Regions from separate parts of the Ruminococcus sp. 5_1_39BFAA genome, predicted to be linked through region 2. Evidence: predicted binding sites of a transcription regulator. Region 2 holds the regulator's gene; the other holds the start of a gene.
What was found. The regulator HrcA, encoded in region 2, represses chaperone genes, less so after heat shock. The targets are predictions, from matches to a motif close to TGTTAGCACTCNNNNNNNNNGAGTGCTAACA.

Region 1: a site for HrcA is predicted at 3,436-3,466, ahead of ACESZH_RS05435 (Hsp20/alpha crystallin family protein). Genes of this name have one in related genera too.

What each region holds. Positions count from the first base shown of each region.
Region 1 is NZ_CAXSVO010000003.1:100,715-109,460, reverse strand. It holds gene ACESZH_RS05465 (aldo/keto reductase) at 1-219, shown strand, start outside; gene ACESZH_RS05460 (DnaJ C-terminal domain-containing protein) at 550-1,506, shown strand; gene ACESZH_RS05455 (MerR family transcriptional regulator) at 1,549-2,340, opposite strand; gene ACESZH_RS05450 (methyltransferase domain-containing protein) at 2,493-2,792, shown strand; gene ACESZH_RS05445 (hypothetical protein) at 2,728-3,183, shown strand; gene ACESZH_RS05440 (hypothetical protein) at 3,245-3,373, shown strand; gene ACESZH_RS05435 (Hsp20/alpha crystallin family protein) at 3,608-4,045, shown strand; gene ACESZH_RS05430 (co-chaperone GroES) at 4,282-4,566, shown strand; gene groL (chaperonin GroEL) at 4,589-6,202, shown strand; gene ACESZH_RS05420 (MarR family winged helix-turn-helix transcriptional regulator) at 6,368-6,796, shown strand; gene ACESZH_RS05415 (MFS transporter) at 6,809-7,390, shown strand; gene ACESZH_RS05410 (DUF1538 domain-containing protein) at 7,454-8,287, shown strand; gene ACESZH_RS05405 (DUF1538 domain-containing protein) at 8,311-8,746, shown strand, end outside.
Region 2 is NZ_CAXSVO010000014.1:67,191-75,936, forward strand. It holds gene uvrB (excinuclease ABC subunit UvrB) at 1-853, shown strand, start outside; gene hrcA (heat-inducible transcriptional repressor HrcA) at 1,092-2,132, shown strand; gene grpE (nucleotide exchange factor GrpE) at 2,149-2,826, shown strand; gene dnaK (molecular chaperone DnaK) at 2,941-4,809, shown strand; gene dnaJ (molecular chaperone DnaJ) at 4,907-6,091, shown strand; gene ACESZH_RS14855 (AEC family transporter) at 6,228-7,142, shown strand; gene ACESZH_RS14860 (phosphatase PAP2 family protein) at 7,221-7,916, shown strand; gene prmA (50S ribosomal protein L11 methyltransferase) at 7,931-8,746, shown strand, end outside.

The DNA of each region.
Region 1 (8,746 bases), on a different contig from region 2:
GCGCCCTGTCCAAAGAAGATAGACGTTGCAGATGTGACAAAGTTTTTGAATCTGGCAAAGGCGCAGAAGGAAGTGCCGGAAACTGTCCGTGAGCACTATGAAGTCCTGGCTCATCATGCAGGAGAGTGTATACAGTGTGGTTCCTGTGAGACACGGTGCCCCTTTGGTGTTCCCATTATGGAAAACATGAAGGCGGCAAAGGAGATTTTCGGAAAATAGGCTTACTGTTTTGCAAGCCGGACAAGCCTGCAAAAGTAAACATTTCACATATAGTTCACAAATGAATTAGCACTCGCACTTGACAAGTGCTAAAAATGGAGTTATTATAGTACAAGTAGAACAAAAGAAGCTGAGTGCTTACCCTGCAATCCCGAAAAAGAACCAAAGAAACCGGAAGCAGAAAAAGAAATACATTGCCATGGAGGGTTAATTGGCACCTCTTTATATATGGGACTGCATGATTACAAAATGTAACATGCAGTCTTTTTATTTCAAAGGAAAGTAATCCATCAGGAGAATTGCAGAAAATTTGTGAAAGGAGAATGACGTATGGGAGCAAAAAGAGACTACTATGAAGTTTTGGGAGTAAATAGAAATGCAGATGAAGCGACCATTAAAAAGGCATACCGTAAGCTGGCAAAAAAATATCACCCAGATACAAATAAAGGAAATACTGCCGCAGAGGAGAAATTCAGAGAAGTGACAGAAGCCTATGAGGTATTAGGGGATGCGGAAAAGAGAAAAATGTACGATCAGTTTGGAAACGCCGCATTTGACGGCACTATGGGTGCCGGAGATGCTGGATATCAGTCAGCAGGAAACAATGGAGGAAGCTACCGGGAATTCCATTTTGAAGGCGGAAATATGGATGACCTGTTCAAAGAATTCTTCGGAGACGGATTCGGAGGAACAGGCAGCTTCCACAGCGGCTTTCAGGGGGGCTTTGGCACAGGAGGAAGCGGCTTCGGCACCGGCGCAAGAGGCGCAGACATTACGGCATCCCTGCAGGTGAGCTTTGAGGAAGCTGTCTTCGGATGTGATAAGGTGATCTCTTTCCAGGATGAGAATGGTCGTGCCCAGTCTATAAAGGTCCACATCCCTGCAGGCATTGACAATGGAAAGAAGATCCGACTGAAGGGAAAAGGCAGAGAAGGTCTTTATGGCGGTGAGACAGGGGATCTTTTACTTGAAATCTCAGTTGCGCCGAAAGACGGATACGAAAGGAAAGGCAACGACATTTACACAAGTGTACAGATCCCCTACACAACCGCAGTTTTTGGCGGAGAAGCCCTGGTACCCACCCTTTACGGAAATGTTAGCTGCCGCATCAAGGCAGGAACCCAGTCCGGCTCCAAGATCCGGCTCAGGGGAAAAGGTGTTGCCTCCATGAATAATCCTTCCGTAAAAGGGGATGAATACGTAACCGTACAGATCCAGGTCCCTCGGACACTGAACGCGGCCGCGCAGCAAAAGCTGAGGGAATACAAGGCGGCTGCAGGATTATAAAAATGAGAATGAAAACCCAAGATACGGCGTGCGGCTCCCGCTTCAGGGTAACGCCTCCGGTATCTGTATTTCACTGTGCCTGCCGTTTAAATACATCTTATTTAGCAGCATATTGGATATGATGACATTTCTTTTGCTGAACTGAGGAAAGTTTTCAGCAAGAAGCTTTGAGAGATCTGTTTTGGAGGTCAGATCGACCTGCAAACAGAAATATTTGGCTTTGGGAAGGTGAAGTATCCGGCTATCGTTCTCAACTGGGTGAAGAACCTGGACAAAAAAGGAGAACGATGCAGGTGATGCTTCACCGTCAACTAAAATTCCGGCGGGAAATACCGGGACCATATTCAGATCCTGAGCATATTGAAATAAATCCATAGCTGTTTTTTCTTTCTGTAACAGATCATTCCAGTTTCCACAAAATGTTTTTATAAAAAAGTAGCGTTCTTCGATCTCATGTGAGTAAATCCCCTGATGATCGCTGTACTGTTGATTCCGCTCCAGAGCCTCTAAATTGAATTGTGTCAATTCCAGACCAGTCTGCATATCGGCAATTTTTTCCTGCATGACACGTTTGCCGTCCTCAAAGATCTTTCTTCCATCTAATCTGCCATTTTCATCAATATAATGCTTTAGATTTTTCAGAGGTATGCCAAGCTTGATACAGAGGGTAATGGTATCCAGCAGATCAAGCTGCTCCGGCAGGTAATATCTGTATTTGGTCTGCGGATCGATCCATGCCGGCATCAGAATTTTCAGCTTTTCGTAATATCGGATTGAGTTGGCATTTACATTTCTTAGTCTGGCAAATTCATTAATTGTTAGATAATCTTTCATTCACCGTATCTCCTTGTGACATAAAAATCAGCCCATATTTTCTTGACCTTATTATTATAACAAGGTTTATTATAAAAGTAAATGTCTGCGTATACGGCATTACCAGGTAATATGCGACAGAAAGTAAACGATAAGGAAGGTTGGTGAAAAGAATGAATACGTGCAGCTGTGAAAAAGATATGTGGAATATGGTTTATTCTGAGAGTGAGCCGGTTGACCTGAGAAATGTAACGCTTCGTGTAGAACCGCTGTTTGATACATGTTTAAAGATGCTTGCAAGTAAAACAGACAGGGTACTGGACTTTGGATGCGGGACAGGGGATATTCTGTTTCAATATGTCCAGTGCAGCAAAAAAGGTCGGGGTGTTGGCGTTGATGTGGCGGAGAATGGAATCAATTTTGCAAAAAAAGACTGCAAAATTGAGTGGTTACCGGAATGTTCATTTTTTTGAAGGAGATGAAAACTTTCTTGATACCTTTGAGGAAGAACGGTTTGATGGGATTATCCTCTCAAATGTGCTGGATGTTATGACCGAGGATGTGGGATACCATACATTAGTTAATCTGGACCGTGTTTTGTGCGATGGAGGATATTGGTTTATAAAGCTGAATCCATTCTACTCCAAGGAAGAATTGCAGGCCATGAACTATGAAGAAATGGGAGAGCATATGTACGGGGAAAAAGGAATTCTGCATCTGAAGCAGGAATCCACGCCCTATTGGATGAAGGTCTTTGGAGAAGTGGGCGAGGTGGAACGGTACGTGGAATTTCCATATGAATGGCAGCCTGGAATGAACCGTATTTTTCTTGTGAAGAAAAGGAGCAGGAAAAATTGTGCTTGACCTTATTATTCTAATAAGGCTTATGATGAAAAAAAGGATATACAGGAAAGGTGGTATAAATATGGATGCAAATGCAAAAATAAAATTACTTGAGTCAAGATTACAGACGATCACAGCCAGAGGAAAAGACTGTCAGGGAGTGTGCAGAAGAATACAGCGGGATATCAGAAACCTGAAAAAGCAGTTATAGGGTTCGGTTCATCGACAGCTTTTATTCATACACATTTAGCGGACACAGATTCTTCACAAATAAATTAGCACTCGACTCTTGACAGTGCTAACAACATATGTTATAGTACATATAGAACAAAGGAACAGAGCAAAACAAAAAAGTTCAATCCAAAGTTCATTGCACCCTACATTATGGAACTGTTCCATAGTGCTGATGAATAAATAGTTGATTTGATGAAAGGAGAAATGACTTATGTTAATGCCTAGTATTTTTGGAGAAGATTTATTTGATGACCTGATGGATTTTTCATTCCCGAGAACAACCAGAGTTATTCACGGAGGAAACACACAGAATGTGATGAGAACCGATGTGAAGGAGACGGATCAGGGATATGAGCTTGATATCGATCTCCCGGGATTTAAAAAGGAAGATGTTAAGGTACAGTTGAAGAATGGTTACCTGAACATCCAGGCAGCACAGAACAGGAACAACGACCAGAAGGACGAGGATGGAAAATACATCAGAAGAGAACGGTTCTCAGGAGCGGTGAGCCGGAGCTTCTATGTGGGAGAGAAGGTAACAGAAGGTGACATCCACGCGAAGTTTGAGAATGGAATTCTGAAACTGACCCTGCCAAAGGCAGAAAATCGTAAAGTAGAACAGGAAAATTGTATCGCAATTGAAGGCTAACTAACACCGGAGGGCATTTCCATAAGGAGCGTCCTCCACAGGACCGCAGGCTTTGCCGCAGGTTCCTCCTAAAGGTTGGGGCTGTTGTACAGACTGATCAGATCAGATGTACGCAGCCCCCTTATTAAATTTATTCCCGCGGGCAGCGAGACAGGCGCCCGATTTCGCACGAACATATGACTTTGAAAAAAGCATGGATTTTATACAGTGATCATTGGAAAGGCATGGTGAAAAAAATGACGATAAAACCATTGGGAAATAGAGTTGTACTGCAGCAGAAGAAAGCAGAGGAAACAACAAGATCAGGAATCCTCATCCCGGACAGCGCAAAGGAAAAACCGCAGGAAGCGCTTGTGGTAGCAGTGGGACCGGGAAAATATACAGATGGGAAATTGACGGCTGTTTCCGTTAAGGAAGGGGACGCGGTTATCTATAAAGAATATGCAGGTACGACCATCAAGATTGGAGACGAAGAATATACCATTGTCTCTGAGGACGATATTATCGCAAAAGTAGAATGATCAGGAAAGAAGGATAAGGATTATGGCGAAAGATATTAATTTTAACGAAGATGCAAGAAAGAAAATGGAAGCAGGTGTGAACAAGCTTACGGATACAGTAAAGATCACTTTGGGACCGAAAGGACGGAATGTGGTTCTGGATAAATCTTATGGAACCCCTCTGATCACTAATGACGGCGTAACCATTGCAAAGGAAATCGAACTGGAAGACCGCTATGAGAATATGGGCGCGCAGTTGGTAAAGGAAGCGGCCACAAAGACTAATGATGTTGCCGGAGATGGAACCACCACCGCAACAGTTCTGACACAGGCTATGGTCAATGAAGGCATGAAAAATATCGCTGCCGGGGCAAATCCCATCATTCTGAGAAGGGGAATGAAAAAAGCTGCAGATTCTGTGGAAAGATCTATTATGGGCATGAGCCATCCGGTTACAGGCAAAGATCATATTGCAAGAGTAGCTGCAGTTTCTTCCGGAAGCGATGAAGTGGGGCAGATGATCGCGGACGCCATGGAAAAGGTTGGAGAGAACGGCGTTATTACCATCGAAGAATCCAAGACCATGAATACGGAAATTGAAGTCGTGGAAGGAATGCAGTTTGACAAAGGCTATCTTTCCGGATATATGTGCAATGACAAAGAGAAAATGACGGCAAATATGGAAAAGCCGTACATCCTGATCACAGACAAAAAGATTTCCAATATCAAGGATATTCTGCCGCTGCTCGAGCAGATCATGCAGGCAGGAAGCAGACTGCTTATCATCGCGGAGGATGTTGAGGGCGAGGCTCTTACCACATTGATCCTGAATAAATTAAGAGGAACTCTGGATGTTGTGGCAGTAAAGGCTCCGGGATATGGAGACAGCAGGAAGGAAATGCTGGAGGATATCGCGATCCTGACAGGCGGGCAGGCGATCCTGGACGACCTTGGAATACAGTTGAAGGATGTTACCATGAATATGCTTGGACGTGCCGCGTCCGCAAAGGTGACAAAGGACGATACGGTTATTGTTGGCGGAGAGGGCAAAAAATCAAAGATCAATGATCGCGTAAACCTCATCCGCAGACAGGCTGCAGAAACGACCTCCGAATATGATAAAGAAAAGCTTGTGGAACGTATCGCAAAACTGAGCGGCGGTGTGGCAGTCATTAAGATCGGCGCTGCTACGGAAACAGAAATGAAGGAAGCAAAATACCGTCTTGAGGATGCGCTGAATGCAACCAGGGCAGCCGTTGCGGAAGGCATCATAGCAGGCGGCGGCTCCGCATATATCCATGCCCAGAAGGAGCTGAAGGAAGTGATCAACCTTCTGAGCGGCGATGAAAAGACAGGCGCCCAGATCGTGGAGAAAGCGCTGGAAGCACCTCTGCGCGCTATTGTGGAAAATGCAGGGCTTGATGGAGCTGTGGTGATCAACAAGGTAAAGGAAGCCAAAGCGGGGATCGGATTTGATGCGTCAAAAGAAGAATATACGGATATGATAAAAGCAGGGATCATTGATCCGGTAAAGGTTACAAGAAGTGCCTTAAACAACGCGGTAAGCGTGGCATCCACGCTTCTTACAACAGAGGCGGCTGTGGCAGATATCAAAGAAAAAACACCGGCTGCTGCGGAAAATCAGGAAATGTACTGATAAAGCAATAGAGGGATGGTTGCAGAGCTATCCCTTTATTTTTATGGGATTTGTTCGCTGACAAATTGTTATGGAACATACCAGTTTTCCGGCAAAGGCGGGAGATAAAATGTGCAGAAGGAATGGCTTCTGAATGGGATACGGGGGTAACAAAAAGTGAATGAAATGAAAATCGGATGTTTGTTAAGGCAGGTGAATGCAGGTCTGATCCGGTACGGAAGGGAGCATATGGAGGATCTTGATCTGACTCCGGCACAATGCAGGATGCTGAAATATCTGTTAAGCCAGAACAAGAAGGAATATTGCCTCACGGATATCTGCATGGAAGCAAAAGTATCAAAGGCTACGGGATCCGTTATATTGAAAGCTTTAAGAGAGAAGGGGTATCTGCAGGTGAACAGCGATTCAGAAGACGACCGGAAGCGAAAGGTCGTTTTGACTCAAAAGGCGTATGAAATGCAGGATATCATTGAAGAGGGCCTGAAAAGAAGCTCTGCATGCATCTATAAGGGCATATCAGACAAGGAACTGTATGAATTGGAAAATACACTGAATAAAATGATTATGAATCTGAAACAGACAGTAGAAAGCTAAGGAGGGAAAGACATGGTAAAAACACTGTTTGGGCAGGTAAAGCAATATAAAAAAGTATCTATGCTGACTCCCTTGTTTACGGCACTGGAAGTATTCATGGAGGTGCTGATCCCAAAGGAAAAGGGATTGTCAAACGTGATCCCGTATTTTTATATTTTCCTGGTGGCAGGAATGCTGATCTCAAAATTTTCCACGCAGAAGATGATCGATGCCGGAAAGCATAAGATCCTGGTTGTGATCAGCCTGGTTGTTTTGTTTATTACAATGGGAAGCTATTTCTTTATGGCGACAGCAGTGCATCTGCTGGCAGCAGGATTTTTGCTGGGGATCGGTTATGGTATCCTGCAGCCTCTATTCCAGTCCTTTGTAACAGGTACGACTCCGGGTCCAAAGCGCGGAACTGCCAATGCCACTTATCTGTTATCCTATGATATTGGGATCGGGATCGGTTCCTTTGTAATGGGTATGTTTCAGGAAAGTATCGGCTTGTCCGCAGGGTTTGCAGTTACGGCGGCTGCCTATGTGATAGGCGGGATCATCTATGCTGCATATGTTGACCGGTATTATTTGAAATTGCAGCAGAAACAGCAATGAGAGCAGGGAAACGGAAGAGAAATGAAAGAGAAGGGAGGCATATGCGAAAAGGATGGTGAATGAGTGGAGCAAAAAATAAAGGATAAGGTAAAGGAGGCTTTTGCGGCTGTTTTGCCGATTACCGGAATCGTATTGGCGATCAGTGTTTTTCTGATCCCAATGGAATTGGGTAATATTGTTATGTTTCTCACCGGAGCAGTTATGCTTGTGATCGGAATGGGCTTCTTTCAGCTAGGGGCAGAGATGGCGATGACACCGCTTGGAGAAGGGATCGGTGTCATGATCTCAAAAACCCGGAGCTTGCCAGTGGTAATCATAATGGGTTTTCTCATGGGGACCATGATCACTATAGCGGAACCGGATCTGCAGGTATTGGCAGAGCAGATCCCCTCCGTTCCAAACCATATTCTGACTTTGGCGGTGGCCGTGGGGGTAGGCATATTTTTTGTGATAGCGATCCTGAGGATTTTGCTGCATATTAATCTGTCAGTTTTACTGATCGGGCTGTATGGACTTTTGTTTATAGCTGCCTGCTTTACCCCAAGGGATTTTTTAGCCGTTTCCTTTGATTCCGGCGGTGTTACGACAGGGCCGATCACGGTACCTTTTATTATGGCAATGGGAGTTGGTATGGCATCAGTCAGGGGAGACAAAAATGCTGCAGATGACAGCTTTGGACTGGTTGCCTTATCCAGTATCGGTCCGGTACTGGCAGTGTTGATCTTAGGATGCTTTTTCCGGCCGGAGGAGGCTTCCCATCAGATATTTTACGTGCCGGACGTTACCACGACCAGGGATGTGGCACGGGAGTTTTTGATCGGAATACCGCATTATGCGAAAGAGGTTTTTGTTTCCCTGATCCCTGTGCTGGCTGTCTTTTTCATTTTCAGCTCATAAGCAGGCGGTACAGGAAACGGCATGTGAAGCGTATTTTAGTAGGGTTTGGATATACTTATGTAGGACTGGTGCTGTTTTTATGCGGCGTCAATGTGGGATTTTCATTGGTTGGATCTGTCCTTGGGCAGGAAATGGCATCGGCGGGCTGGCATTGGCTTTTGATCCCTGTGGGAATGCTGATCGGTTATTATATTGTAAAAGCGGAGCCTGCCATTCAGATTTTAAACCGTCAGGTAGAGGAAGTGACAGATGGAATTGTCCAGGAAAAACAGATGAACCGCTGCATGTCTGTTGGCGTTTCCATCAGCGTTGGGCTTGCCATGCTTCGGATCCTGCTGGGTTTTCCGATCTATTGGCTGCTGATTCCCGGGTATGGGGCGGCGTTGATCCTTTCCCGCATTGTTCCGTCCATATTTGTCGGTATTGCCTTTGACTCAGGAGGAGTGGCGAGCGGGCCGA
Region 2 (8,746 bases):
GGAGTTTGAAAAAAAGCTGGATCAGGTACTCTTTGTTTCCGCCACACCGGGTGAATATGAGCATGACCATGAGCTTCTGCGTGCGGAGCAGATCATCCGTCCTACCGGGCTACTTGATCCAAAAGTGGAGGTGCGTCCGGTAGAAGGGCAGATTGACGATTTAGTGGGCGAAGTAAATAAAGAGGTGGAGAAGAAACATAAGATTCTCATTACCACCCTCACAAAGAGAATGGCAGAGGATCTGACAGAATATATGAAGGACATCGGCATTCGTGTGCGGTACCTTCACTCAGACATTGATACGCTGGAACGTGCGGAAATCATCCGCGATATGCGGTTGGATGTATTTGATGTGCTGGTGGGTATCAATCTGCTTCGTGAAGGTCTGGATATCCCGGAGATTACGCTGGTGGCGATTCTGGATGCAGATAAAGAAGGCTTTTTGCGTTCGGAGACATCCCTGATCCAGACTATTGGTCGTGCGGCCAGAAACAGTGAGGGGCATGTCATTATGTACGCCGACAATATGACAGATTCCATGAGAAATGCGATTGATGAGACAAACAGGCGCCGCGCCATTCAGGAAGCATATAATAAGGAACATGGAATTACTCCTACCACCATCAAAAAAGCAGTGCGTGACCTGATCGCTGTGTCCAAGGCAGTTGCGGAGACTGAGATCAAGCTGAAAAAAGATCCGGAATCCATGGACAAAAAGGAGCTTACAAAACTGATTTCACAGGTGGAAAAGCAGATGCGCGCTGCCGCTGCAGATCTGAATTTCGAGCAGGCAGCCGAGCTGCGAGACAAGATGATAGAATTAAAGAAGAATCTTGCGGAATTAGAAGAATAAATATAGTGTGTAAAAAAGTACAGGTTTTCCGAGACGGTGGATTAAAAAAGCGGAAGAGAGCCTGTACTTTTTAATCTGGAACTCCTTTTTTGGTAAAAACATGAAAATTTCACAGAAAAAAATTGTAAATAATATTGACAAATCCATGGAAGAGGTGTATCTTAACATCATAAATGTTAGCACTCCAATAAAATGAGTGCTAACAAAAGGAATTCTAAAAGAAAGGAGCAGACATTTCATGGATGAAGTATTAGATGAGCGCAAAAGGAAAATATTAAAAGCAATCATCAAAACTTATATGGAGACAGGTGAGCCGGTTGGTTCCAGGACGATTTCCAAGTATCCGGATTTAAATGTCAGCTCAGCAACCATCCGAAACGAAATGTCCGACCTGACGGACATGGGCTACATTGTGCAGCCTCACACTTCGGCTGGAAGAATTCCGTCTGATAAAGGCTATCGCCTTTATGTGGATGAGCTTACCAGGGAAAAGGAAGCGGAAATCGCAGAGATCCGCGACATGATGATTGAGAAAACGGATAAAATGGAAAAGGTATTAAAGCAGGTTGCGAAAGTGCTTGCAGCCAATACGAATTATGCTACCATGGTCACCGTTCCTCAGTACAGCGGAAGCCGCCTGAAGTTCATTCAGCTTTCACGGGTCAGCCCTCAGCAGCTTATAGCGGTGGTTGTCTGTGAAGGCAACGTTGTCCGTAACCAGATTATCAATCTTGATGAGGAAATGGACGACCAGACAATCCTGAAATTGAATCTTCTTCTGAATACCAACTTAAATGGCATTCCCATTCAGGATATCAATCTTGGCATGATCGCCAGACTGAAGGAACAGGCGGGAATCCACAGCGGTGTGGTTGCGACGGTTCTGGACGCTGTTGCGGCAACCATTCAGGTGGATGAGGAAGATATGGAAGTATATACGTCAGGTACTACTAACATTTTCAAGTATCCTGAGCTTGCAGACAAAACAAGAGCCAGCGAGCTGATTTCCACTTTTGAGGAAAAGAAGGAACTTTTAAACATGGTACGCGAGGAAATGGCGGACTCAGGAAATACCGGGATCCAGGTCTACATTGGAGATGAAGTTCCAGTGCGTACTATGAAGGACTGCAGTGTGGTTACCGCTACCTACGAATTGGGAGAGGGAATGCACGGAACTATCGGAATCATTGGTCCAAAGAGAATGGATTATGAGAATGTGGTAGACAGTTTGAAGAAATTAAAGGTCCAGCTTGATGAAATTGTAAATAAGAAAACATAGAAAGGCGGTAGAAAGCGTGTCAGAAGAAACAAAAAAAGAACCTGAAGTGCAGGAGGAGGCAGTTGATATTCCGGTATCTGACGGACAGGATGACGAGGCAGCGAATACGGCCGACACAATGAAGGAACCGGTTCAGGAAGAATGCTCTGAGGAAAATGCGGCAGAAAGTGCCGAAGAGTCTGAAAAGGATTCCGAAGAAGATTCAGCTAAGGCACCAGAGGGAAAATCAAAAACATCCTTCTTTGGCAAAAAGAAAAAAGAAAAAGACAAATTTGAACAGCAGATTGAAGAGCTTACGGATAGGCTGAAAAGAAGCATGGCAGAATTCGATAATTTCCGTAAACGTACGGAGAAAGAAAAAGCCAGCATGTATATCATTGGCGCTAAGGATATTGTAGAGAAGATCCTTCCTGTTGTGGACAGCTTTGAGAGAGGGCTTGCACAGGCACCGGAGGAAGACGCATTTGCCGACGGCATGAAGATGATCTACAAACAGCTTATGACCGCACTGGATGAGATGGGTGTGAAACCGATCGAAGCAGTGGGAAAAGAGTTCGACCCGAACTTACACAATGCAGTTATGCATGTGGATGATGAAGAGGCAGGCGATAATGTAATCGTGGAGGAATTCCAGAAGGGTTACACCTACAAAGATTTCGTAGTCCGCCACAGCATGGTGAAGGTTGCGAATTGACCGAAAGTAACTTAACGAGGCCGACCGAAGGGAGAGGCGAGTTTAGTGAATCGGACTTCCGAAGAATCATCTAAAATATATCACAGGTTTTATTAATATAGGAGGAAATTTATCATGGGAAAAATTATTGGTATTGACTTAGGTACTACAAACAGTTGTGTGGCAGTTATGGAGGGCGGACAGCCCACCGTTATCGCAAATACAGAAGGCTCCAGAACAACACCGTCTGTTGTCGCTTTCACAAAGACAGGAGAGCGTCTGGTAGGTGAGCCTGCAAAACGTCAGGCAGTTACAAACGCAGACAAAACCATCTCCTCCATTAAACGTGAGATGGGATCTGACTACCGCGTAAAGATTGACGACAAAAAATACTCTCCGCAGGAAATCTCCGCAATGATCCTGCAGAAGCTGAAAAAAGACGCAGAAGGATATCTTGGCGAGTCCGTTACAGAGGCTGTTATCACAGTTCCTGCATACTTCAATGATGCTCAGCGTCAGGCTACCAAGGATGCCGGAAAGATTGCTGGACTTGATGTAAAACGTATCATCAACGAGCCTACCGCAGCGGCCCTTGCATACGGCCTTGACAATGAAAAAGAGCAGAAGATCATGGTATACGACCTTGGCGGTGGTACCTTCGATGTTTCCATTATTGAAATTGGTGACGGCGTTATCGAGGTTCTGGCTACTGCCGGAAACAACCGTCTGGGCGGCGATGACTTTGACCAGAGAATTACAGACTACATGCTTTCTGAGTTCAAGAGAACAGAAGGCGTTGACTTAAGCAATGACAAGATGGCGCTTCAGAGATTAAAAGAAGCAGCAGAGAAAGCAAAGAAAGAGCTTTCCTCCGCAACCACCACAAACATCAACCTGCCATTCATCACTGCTACTGCTGAGGGACCGAAGCACTTTGACATGAACCTTACCAGAGCAAAGTTCGATGAGCTGACACATGACCTGGTAGAGAAAACAGCAGAGCCGGTTCGCCGTGCGCTGTCCGATGCAGGACTGACTGCTTCCGAGCTGGGCCAGGTACTTCTGGTAGGTGGTTCCACACGTATCCCGGCTGTACAGGATAAGGTAAGACAGCTTACAGGCAAAGAGCCGAGCAAATCCCTGAATCCGGATGAGTGCGTTGCACTTGGCGCTTCCGTACAGGGCGGCAAGCTTTCCGGCGAGGCTGGCGCAGGCGATATCCTTCTTCTGGATGTTACTCCGCTGTCTCTGTCCATCGAGACAATGGGCGGTATTGCAACCCGTCTGATCGAGAGAAATACAACTATTCCGACTAAGAAGAGCCAGATCTTCTCCACAGCAGCAGACAATCAGACAGCCGTTGATATCAACGTAGTACAGGGTGAGCGTCAGTTTGCAAGAGACAACAAGTCTCTGGGACAGTTCCGTCTGGATGGAATCCCGCCAGCACGTCGTGGCGTTCCGCAGATTGAGGTTACCTTCGATATCGACGCAAACGGTATTGTAAATGTATCCGCAAAAGATCTTGGAACAGGAAAAGAACAGCACATCACCATCACTGCAGGTTCTAACATGTCCGATGCTGAGATTGACAAGGCTGTAAAAGAAGCTGCTGAGTTTGAGGCACAGGATAAGAAACGTAAAGAAGCAATCGACACCAAGAACAACGCTGACTCCATGGTATTCCAGGTTGAGAACGCACTGAAGGAAGCCGGAGATAAGCTGGATGCTGGTGATAAGGCTGCCGTAGAGGGTGACCTGAACGCATTAAAAGACCTTCTTGCAAAATACACAAATGCAGAAGACCTCACTGATTCCCAGGTTGCTGAGATCAAAGCAGCACAGGAAAAGATGATGGAGAGCGCACAGAAGCTTTTCGCAAAGATGTATGAAGCACAGAATCCGCAGGGCGGCGCAGGCCAGGCTGGCCCGGACCCGAACATGGGAGGAAATGAAGCAGGCTACGGAGATGATGTGGTAGATGCTGATTATAAAGAGGTATAAAGCTGATCTTTAAAATGTGAAACTCAGGATTTCCGGCCGTCAAAGACATGACGGCTGGAAGTCTTACTATTAACATAAAAAGATAGGAATCATAATCATGGCTGATAAAAGAGATTACTATGAAGTCCTGGGCGTTCCCAAGAACGCCGACGATGCTGCGCTGAAAAAAGCATATCGCCAGTTAGCCAAAAAATACCACCCGGACGTAAATCCAGGCGATAAAGAAGCAGAGGCGAAATTTAAGGAAGCTACAGAGGCTTACGGTGTTTTAAGCGACCCTGAGAAGAGAAAACAGTATGACCAGTTCGGTCATGCGGCCTTTGAAAATGGCGGGGGCGGAGCCGGCGGCTTCGGCGGTTTTGACTTTTCCGGTGCCGACATGGGAGACATTTTCGGAGACCTGTTCGGCGATTTATTTGGCGGCGGAAGCCGCAGACGTCCTAATAATGCTCCCTCCAAAGGGGCTAATCTTCGCGCGCGCATAAATATTACCTTTGAGGAGGCTGTTTTCGGCTGCGAAAAAGAGCTGGAGATCACCCTGAAGGACGAGTGCAGCACTTGTCACGGAACCGGGGCAAAACCTGGAACTTCTCCTGTTACCTGTCCGAAGTGCAACGGCGAAGGCCAGATCGTGTACACACAGCAGTCTATGTTTGGCATGGTGCGTAATGTGCAGACCTGCCCTGATTGTTATGGAACCGGAAAGATCATTAAGGATAAATGTACGAGCTGCCGGGGAACCGGATATACCTCCAGCAGAAAGAAAATCCAGGTATCTGTTCCGGCAGGTATTGATAACGGACAGAGTATACGGATCAGGGAAAAAGGAGAGCCGGGCACAAACGGCGGACCAAGAGGCGATCTGCTGGTAGAGGTAAATGTTGCACGCCATCCTATTTTCCAGAGACAGGATATGAATATTTATTCCACAGCACCTCTTACCTTTGCTCAGGCAGCATTGGGCGGTGAGGTACGCATCAGCACTGTTGACGGTGAGGTTGCATACGAAGTGAAGCCTGGCACCCAGACCGATACCAGAATCCGCCTGAAAGGAAAAGGCGTTCCTTCCCTTCGAAATAAAAATATCAGAGGCGACCATTATGTGACCCTGGTGGTACAGGTTCCAACCGGATTAAATGAGGAGGCAAAGGAAGCACTCCGCCGGTTTGATGAGGCCTGCGGCAACCGTCCGTCTGAGAGCGGAAAGGGAGAAAACGGAGAAAAAACCGAGAAAAAGAAAAAAAGCTTTATGGATAAGCTGAAGGAAACCTTCGAGGAATAGGCTGCAAAAGAAAAAAAAGAATATAAGAAAAGAGGAGATATCCTCTTTTCTTTTTTTGCTTCTTATTGTATATTAGAGAATAGTGGCAAACTGCAGGAAAAAACAGTGATGATTCAATGACACAGAGAGGGAACAGATGAGCGCAGGGATCGTACTTCAACAGATGATGATAATTTTTATATTGATTTTGACAGGCTATGCTGCCTGCAGGAAAAATATCATTCCTGCAGGAGTATCGAAAGGTATTTCTGCATTGGTGGTCAATATCTGCAATCCGGCAATTCTGATCCGAAGCGTTTTTACTGTGGATGACACGGTGACAAATGAGAAGATTCTTTTGGCTGTGCTTGCGGGCGCTGTCATGTACTGCATCCTTCTGGCTGTATCATGGATTTTTCCAAGATGTTTAAAAGTGGAAGAAAAATGGAAAAATCACTATGCAATGATGTGCCTTTTCGGAAATACCGGATTTATAGGAATCCCTTTGACTGCAGCAGTTCTGGGAGACCAGGCGGTGATTTACGTGGCTGTGGTAAACACGTATTTTAACCTGATCTTTTATACATACGGAATCCACCTTGCGGACAAGGAAAACAGCCATTTTTCATGGAAGAACTTCCTTAATATGGGAAACCTTTCTATAGTAGTAACACTGATTTTGTTTCTGCTGCGTCCGACTATTCCGGAAGTGCTCACATCCAGTATCAATTATATGGCAGACACCACCACCTTTCTGGCTATGGTGGTGATCGGAATTTCACTGGCAGGAAGTAACCTGAAAGAGATTTTTACCGAGGGAAAGCTGTATCTGTTTATTGTACTGCGCTTTCTTGCAGTGCCTGTGGTCATTGGAATGATCCTTAAATTGTTTGTTCATGATGAAAACATTTACGGTGTGATGGTTCTGATGGCAGCAGTACCTGTGGCAAACCTTCCTCTGATGCGTGTGGAAGAGACTGGGGGAGACGGACAAATGCTTTCAAAGGGTATTATCCTCAGCACGATCCTGTCTTTGATCACAATTCCGCTGGTAGTTGCTTTTTTATGTTAAGGAAGATGGCTGCTGACGCAACCGCATTCCGGCGCAGTGTGCACCGGCAGGTTCTTTGCATTATAAAGGAGGCTTTCGTTGGATCTTCAAAAAAAGAGTTTTTGGGAAAAATATCTTCCTAAATGGGAGATTATCCCGCTTCTTACCATTCTGGCTGCAAACTGTTTGATATACTGGGGCAGCAGTGCGTTTACCGGGGACAGATTCCATTATGACTTTACACTGGACTTCGACAGGGCAGTTCCGCTGATACCGGAATTTGTATGGATTTATATTCTCGCATATCTTTTTTGGGTGGCAGGGTATATCCTGTCGGGGCAGCGGGGAAAAGAAACCTTTTACCGTTTTGTCGCCACAGATCTGACGGTTCATCTGATCTGTTTTATTCTGTTTCTGCTTATACCCACTACCAATGTGAGGCCGGAACTGGCAGGAGAAACGATCTCGGAAAAGGTGTTGCAGCTTATCTACGATATGGATGGAGGAAGCAGCCCTTACAATTTATTTCCATCCATTCACTGCTATGTAAGCTGGCTGTGCTGGCGGGGCATTGCAGGTGCAAAGGAAATTCCAAAATGGTACCAGAACTTTTCACTGGTGTTTGCAGTGCTGGTGATCATTTCCACTCAGGTGCTGAAGCAGCATTATATTGTGGATGCAGTTGCGGGAGTGGCGCTGGTGGAGCTGGCATGGTACTTTTACAGGAAGAAAAGCCATTATCAGGGAGTGAAGAATTTTTTTGAGAAGCTGAATAAAATGATATTTAAAATATAGATGGGAGAAATGCTATGAAATGGAATCGTTTTACCATTAAGACCAGAACTGAGGCAGAGGATGTGCTGATCTCCGCACTGGCAGATGTAGGGATTGAGGGTGTGGAAATCCAGGATAAGCAGCCTCTTACGGAAGAGGACAAGGCACAGATGTTTGTGGATATCATGCCGGAGGGACCGGAAGATGATGGGATCGCATATCTGAACTTTTATCTGGAGGAGGATGCGGATACGGAGAGTATTCTGAAGGATGTGCGCCAGGCAATCGATGAGGTAAAAAGCTACATGGACATTGGAGAGGGAACCATCCAGGAGTCTCAGACAGAGGACAAGGACTGGATCAATAACTGGAAGGAATATTTCCATCAGTTCTATGTGGACGATATTCTCATTGTGCCTTCCTGGGAAGAGGTGAAGGCGGAGGACAGCGATAAGATGGTTCTTCACATTGACCCAGGCACAGCTTTTGGAACAGGAATGCACGAGACGACTCAGCTTGTGATCCGGCAGTTGAAGAAATACGTGAAAAAAGGCGACCTGATGCTGGATGTGGGAACCGGAAGCGGAATTCTGGGCATTGTGGCATTAAAGCTTGGGGCAGGACATGTGGTAGGAACGGATCTGGATCCATGTGCAGTTCCGGCAGTTGGAGAAAACAAAGAGTCCAACAGCATTGCGGACAAAGATTTTGATATGGTGATCGGAAATATCATTGATGATAAAAGCATTCAGGATATGGCTGGATATGAGAAATATGATATCGTGACAGCAAACATCCTGGCAGATGTGCTTTTGCCCCTGACTCCGGTCATTGTACACCAGATGAAAAAA